2 regions of the Ochrobactrum sp. AP1BH01-1 genome follow, and region 2 is predicted to be linked to the other one. Evidence: riboswitches for the same ligand, from Rfam matches in the RefSeq annotation. Region 2 holds a riboswitch; the other holds the start of a gene.
The links. A riboswitch is a leader RNA that binds a small molecule or an ion and turns the genes downstream of it on or off. The one in region 2 is predicted to bind FMN.
Positions count from the first base shown of each region.

Region 1 (3,409 bases), on a different contig from region 2:
CTGCGGGCGCGGTTCTGGTCATCGGCGGCGCTGCTGTTGCCAGTGTTCTGACCGCAGCTGCCGCCTATCACCTGTTCGAGAATCCTCTGCACCGCTGGCTGGTGAAGAGGATAGATGGCTGGGTTGGCAGGTCGCAAGGCATGAGCGGGCCTGCTGAATCGACACAAGGCGGCCTGCCTGTCTCCCGATAGGCAGGCAACGCTCCCGCCTGGTCAGGCGGTGCGCGTCGTGCCGCTATCCTGCCGCATCAGGTATAGCGATGCGCCGACGATCAGGGCGGCTCCCGGCCAGAAGTTGATGCCGGGCGTGGCGGCAAAAACGATCCAGCCGAAAATCACATTGATCGGCAGTCTCAGGTCGTCGAAGGGCTGCAGATAAACAGCGTCCGCGATCGAATAGGCTGCGATCTGGAAATATTGCGCCAGCGCGGTGAAAGCGCCGATCACGATCAATATCGACCAGATTTCGATACCCGGTGCGGTGATTGTCGACATGCTGAGGCCCGACGCCAGCCAGAGCGCCGCATTGATGGGCGTGAGCAGCACCAGCATATAGGCCGAGATACTGGCGGGCTTTTCAAAACGGGTCAGATATTTGGTCATCACCGAATAGCCTGCCCAGAGCGCTGCGGCGAGGACCGGCAGCAGTGAATAGACCGTATAGGAATCCGACCACGGCGCGATGATGATCAATGCTCCGACAAACCCGGTGAATGTAGTGACCAAACGCGCCAGCGTGACCTTTTCCCGCAGAAACAGCCGCGCGCACAGAATGACGAAGAACGGCGATGTCATGGACAGGGCAACCACCTGCCAGATCGGCACATGGGCGAGCGCGTAAATCCAGACCTGCACGCCAGCAGCGGCCAGCGCGACGCGCATGACGTGAAAGCCGAGGCGGCTGGTGCGCAAGGCCCGCGCGCCATCGCGGATGAGCAGGGGCAATGTCAGCACCAGGGCGATCACATATTGCCAGAAGGCGATGATGACGGATGGAATGCCGGTCCGCGTTCCAGCCCATTGGGTGGCGACATTGACTGCGGCATAGGCCGAACAGGCCGCGACCATCAGCGCTGCGCCGCGCACGGTCGGTTTCAAAGTTGGGGCAGAGGCAAGTTGGCTCAACGGTTTCTTCCCTTTTTTAAGCCTGTTACCTCAGGGTACGGGAAGAAAAGCTGCACGACGAAGACGGCAAGCCGTCCAGCCGGGCATGATTCCAACCTCGTTCTCTCTCATCCGGACTATGACCGTCGGCTTCGGAATTGCACCGAATCTGCTGACCCTGACACGTCTGCCGTGTCAGGCGCTCGCGGGCTTCGGGTGTTTCACCCGTTACCGCCGGTGGGGAATTTCACCCCGCCCTGAGAACTGGATATTTCTTTTGCACCGAATGGCATGAAGTCGCGTCCGGCGCTCGCGATAAATAGGCCGCGTTTTTTCGCAAGGCAAGATGCATATGCCCGGGGAAGCTGAATCGATACCATGCGGCATTCGCAGTCGGGTGCGGGCGGCGAGCGTTTGACGCTCGCCTGATCGCCATGCCATGGAAAAGCATGGACGTATCCGCAACTCTCTTCTAGAAATCCGTAACGGGGTTGCCCGAAGAGGCCGGCTCCGCATGGTTCTGGGAGGAATGATGAGCACCAACGCAGTCCCCACGCAGTTTTCGCACGATCATCCGCTGTGGCAGCCGGATGCCCGGCGTATTGCCGGCAGCAATCTGGAGCAATTCCGCATTCGCGCCGAACAGCGGTCGGGCCTCAGCCTGCCGGACTATGTGGCGCTGCATCGCTGGTCTGTCGAGGATCGTGCGGGGTTCTGGACGCTCATCTGGGATTTCTGCGAGGTCATCGGCGAACGCGGCGGCAAGGCACTGGTTGATCAAGGCCACATGCGTGCGGCAAAATTCTTCCCCGAAGCAAGGCTCAATTTCGCGGAAAACCTGCTGCGGCGCAAAGGCCGTGAGGACGCAATCGTCTTTCGCGGCGAAGACAAGGTCGAGCGCCGTCTGACATGGGACGATCTTCATGCGCTGGTGTCGAAGCTGCAGCAATTCATGCTGGCGGAGGGCGTGGAGCCCGGCGACCGCGTGGCGGGCATGATGCCCAATATGCCGGAAGCGGTTGCGCTGATGCTGGCCGCTTCATCGATCGGCGCGGTCTGGTCCTCATGCTCGCCGGATTTCGGCGTCCAGGGCGTGCTCGACCGCTTCGGTCAGATCGAGCCGAAGCTGTTCTTCGCCTGCGATGGCTACTGGTATAACGGCAAGCGCATCGACGTGGCCGACAAGGTTGCCGAAGTAACCGCAAAACTGCCGGGGCTGAAACGCGCGGTCATCGTCACCTATCTGGGCGAGGCGGAAGCGGTCGCCAACAAGGCTGAAAAGGGTGTTGCACTCGATGCGGCGCTTGCTCCATTTGCTGCAAAGCCGGTGGCGTTTACGCGGCTTCCCTTCGATCATCCGCTCTATATCCTGTTTTCCTCCGGCACGACTGGCATCCCGAAATGTATCGTGCATCGGGCGGGCGGCGTGCTGTTGCAGCATCTGAAAGAACACCGCCTCCATGCGGATTTGCGCGAGGATGACCGCTTCTTCTATTTCACCACCTGCGGCTGGATGATGTGGAATTGGCTGGCGTCGGGCATTGCATCGGGTGCAACGCTGCTGCTCTATGACGGTTCGCCCTTCTATCCCGATGGCAATGTACTGTTCGACTATGCGCAGGCCGAAGGCATGACCTATTTCGGCACCTCGGCAAAATTCATCGATGCCGTGCTGAAGGCCGGGCTGAAACCCGGTGAGACGCATGATCTGTCGGCGCTGCGCACCGTTTCTTCGACCGGATCGCCGCTATCGCCGGAAGGCTTTGCCTTCGTCTATGAAGCAATCAAGCAGGACGTGCATTTGGCCTCCATTTCCGGCGGTACGGATATTGTCTCCTGCTTCGTGCTGGGCGTGCCGACCGAGCCGGTATGGCAGGGCGAAATTCAGGGCGCGGGGCTTGGCATGGCCGTCGATGTCTGGAACGACGATGGCAGGCCGGTACGGGGCGAAAAGGGGGAACTGGTCTGCACGAAGGCATTTCCGTGCATGCCGCTGCAATTCTGGAACGACCCGGACGATGCGAAATATCAGGCCGCCTATTTCGAGCGTTTCGACAATATCTGGTGCCATGGCGATTTCGCCGAATGGACCGAACATGACGGCATCGTCATTCATGGCCGTTCGGATGCAACGCTGAACCCCGGCGGCGTGCGCATCGGTACGGCGGAGATCTACAATCAGGTCGAGCAGATGCCGGAGGTCGCAGAGGCGCTGTGCATCGGGCAGGATTGGGACAAGGACGTGCGGGTTGTGCTGTTCGTGCGGCTTGCCGGAGGTGCCGCGCTGGACGACGATCTCAAGGCGC
Region 1 is NZ_JAGPOU010000005.1:372,394-375,802, forward strand. It holds gene J9800_RS19610 (acyltransferase family protein) at 1-191, shown strand, start outside; gene J9800_RS19615 (DMT family transporter) at 213-1,124, opposite strand; FMN riboswitch at 1,220-1,372, opposite strand; gene J9800_RS19620 (acetoacetate--CoA ligase) at 1,636-3,409, shown strand, end outside.
Region 1: linked by a shared signal. The riboswitch ahead of J9800_RS19615 (DMT family transporter) and the one ahead of J9800_RS02835 (6,7-dimethyl-8-ribityllumazine synthase) in region 2 are both predicted to bind FMN.

Region 2 (3,409 bases):
GGGCTGGTATCCTGATTGTGGCACTGAGCGGCGGAATCGAAAGCTTCAACTGGCCGCAGGCCATCGGCTGGCTTCTGGTTCTTGGTGGTGTTGCCGCAACGGTCACCCGTACCGGCATGAGCTATTATCGCCAGTATTGTGCGCACACATCGCGCGCCGTCCATTCGGGTCGTGCACGGCTTTCGGGACGGTGATAGCCATGTTTGCAAAGACTGTAGAAATGCCCTTGCGGCTTCACCGCCCACATAGCCTGCGCTCGTTCTTTATCCGCGCTTTTGCTGCTGTACGATCCCGTAGATATTCGTAGAACGCGCACCGGATCGGCAGTAGCCAAGCACGGGACCTTTGGCTTCATCCAGTGCTGCTGCCATTGCATCCACATCTTCCTGCGTCAACTGACCGCCGACGACTGGAATATAGTAGGTAGCAAGTCCGGCTTTCTGGGCGACGCGTGCGATTTCGCTGAATTCGGGCTGATCAGGGCCTCCCTCGCCATCTGGCCGGTTGCAGATAATCGTACGAAATCCCTCTGCTGCAATGTCGCGCACATCGTCAGGTTCGATCTGCCCTGAAACCGAATAATTGTCGTCTATCTGCCGAATATCCATGTTTTCCTCGCTTGCCGCCCAACTTGCGACGGCTTTTTCGGTGGCAACTTACATTAAAGTTGTTTTCATGCCACATGAAACTGCTGGAGTTGGGATGCGATGTTGGGAGAGCGGTTCAGATGACGATTCATAGAGCGAGCCGGAGTACTGCACGGATCGCGCATCGTGTGTCGGGATTCCACGAGGGTACGCGCGCGGTGCCTGAGGAGGTTCCTGTGGCGGTGAGCTATAACGGCTCGACCCAGGCCGTGATGATGGCTACCCCTGACAATCTTGAAGACTTCGCGATAGGCTTCACTCTCACCGAAAATATTGTGGATGATATTTCCGAGATAGAAGCGGTTGAGGTCGTTGCCTTTGAGAATGGCATCGATGTGCAGGTCCGGCTATCGGAGCGCCCGGAGCAGAGGCTTGCCGCACGACGCAGATTCATGGCTGGCCCGGTCGGGTGCGGCCTGTGTGGGATAGACTCAATTGATCATGCGTTGCGACCGCTTCAGGCATTGCAACAAGGCGGTCGAAAATTTTCTCCCTTCGATATTTCGATGGCTGTCGCCTCTCTTACGGACGAGCAACAGTTGAACTCTCAGACCCATGCAGTTCATGCAGCGGGTTTCTATGTTCCGGACAAAGGGCTTATTGCGATTCGTGAGGATGTCGGGCGCCACAATGCATTGGATAAACTTGTTGGCGCGGTCTCACTCAACGGTTGTGCACCGCAAGACGGTATCGTTGTGATTACCAGTCGCGTTTCTGTCGAGATGGTACAGAAAGCAGTTATGTTTGGCGCGCCGGTGTTGGCTGCCATCTCTGCGCCAACGGCTTTGGCCATTCGAACGGCAGATGAAGCGAACCTTACGCTCGTTGCATTGGTGCGCGGTGATGACTTCGACGTTTATGCGCACTGCGAGCGCATCATCGGAGAAGGACCGGCCTTTTCTTAAAGGCCGGTCGGCACTCGTTAAGCAAGCGCGGCAATACGGCTACGCTCACTCACAAGCTGCAAAGCAGCATTGGCTGCTTCCACGCCCTTGATCTTGAAGTGAGCATGGAAGAAATCATGATGCTCCTTGCTTTCATGGAAATGATGAGGCGTCAGGACGACGCTGAGCACTGGAACCTCTGTCTCCAGTCCAACCTGCATCATGCCGTTAATGACGGCGGTTGCCACGAAATCGTGCCGGTAAATACCACCATCAACCACGAAAGCCGCGCCGACGATAGCGGCGTACTTTCCGGTCTTGGCCAAGGTTTTGGCATGGAGGGGGATTTCGTAAGCACCAGGAACGTCGAAAATTTCGACTTCCACATTAGCTCCGGCTTTGGCAGACAATTCTGCAATAAAGCTCTTGCGGGCCTCATCGACAATATCAGCGTGCCAACGAGCTTGAATGAATGCAATTTTAAATGAAGTCTTGTTCGGATAGCTCTGGTTCATAGGTTCCTCACGAAACTAGAATCAGGGCGCACAAAAGAACGCATGGACGGTGCCTGAGTGACACGATCCTGACGCTCAATCGCTCTCTTCCATCCGGACTTTAACCGTCGGCTCCGGCATCTCACCGGATCTGCTGACCCTGAACAATAACCGAGCAGTCATGTGTTCAGGCGCTCGCGGGCTCGAAACTGTCGCTTCATACCGCCGGTGGGGAGTTTCACCCCGCCCCGAGAACAAGCCCGCACACCATTGTGCGAGCGGCACGAAATTATGAGCTCCTTGCGGCCTTGTCCAGTCCGGCGGGAGAAATTTGTGCTGGAGTTATTTTCAACCGGAAGCAGGGGAGATGATGGCATTTGCGAGCGGTGGCATACGACGGCGTGGTAAATCTGGCAATACATTGATTTATAAAGGATTTTTCAAGGTGCGGCCTCTACCTGTGGTTTAATCGATTGAATTCCTCCCTTTTATCTTTAGGAGGATATTGACAGCCTGATAGGGTTTGAGCCTATCCTGTGCCTCACAGCTTGTCTTGGGATCATTTCTCATTCATAAAAGACAACGTTGTCAATTGGGATAAAGCGACGTAAGAGTGGGATGGAGGATTTCAATTAAAACGTCGCGAGGCGGCTGGGGCGCAGGTGAAAGCGAAAGCTTTCGACGCGTATTGCGGCAGTGAATAGGACGAGCCGGATGTGCGAAGCAGCCGGTTTCAAATCTGTGCCGAGGAGGCGCGGATGGAATGACGAGATGGATTGCCGCGCAGAAGCGAGAGCTTGGGCGGATATCCGATAGTCTGTTTCGATTGTTTCTACGGGAGGTAGATATGCATAAATTTTTGAAGCTCGCTGCGATGGGTACGGCCGCCTGCGCTTTGCTCGCCGGAATGGCGCCTTTTGCCAACGCGCAGGATAAGCAGAACGTGGAAGTTCTGCATTGGTGGACTGCGGGCGGTGAAGCAGCCGCGCTCGACGTTCTTAAGAAAGATCTTGAAAAGAAGGGCATCAGCTGGACCGACATGCCGGTTGCCGGTGGTGGTGGTACGGAAGCCATGACGGTCTTGCGCGCGCGCGTCACGGCAGGCAATGCGCCGACGGCAGTGCAGATGCTCGGATTCGATATTCGCGACTGGGCGGAGCAGGGTGCTCTTGGCAATCTTGATGAGATCGCCAACAAGGAGGGATGGGAAAAGGTTATCCCGGCTCCTTTGCAGGAATTTGCGAAGTATGATGGCCACTGGATTGCGGCTCCCGTCAACGTCCACTCCACCAACTGGATGTGGATCAACAAGGCCGCGCTCGACAAGGCTGGCGGCAAGGAACCTACCAACTGGGACGAACTGATCGCGCTGCTTGATAAGTTC
Region 2 is NZ_JAGPOU010000001.1:625,288-628,696, reverse strand. It holds gene J9800_RS02850 (hypothetical protein) at 1-194, shown strand, start outside; gene J9800_RS02845 (protein tyrosine phosphatase family protein) at 264-608, opposite strand; gene fdhD (formate dehydrogenase accessory sulfurtransferase FdhD) at 728-1,552, shown strand; gene J9800_RS02835 (6,7-dimethyl-8-ribityllumazine synthase) at 1,570-2,046, opposite strand; FMN riboswitch at 2,124-2,285, opposite strand; gene J9800_RS02830 (ABC transporter substrate-binding protein) at 2,873-3,409, shown strand, end outside.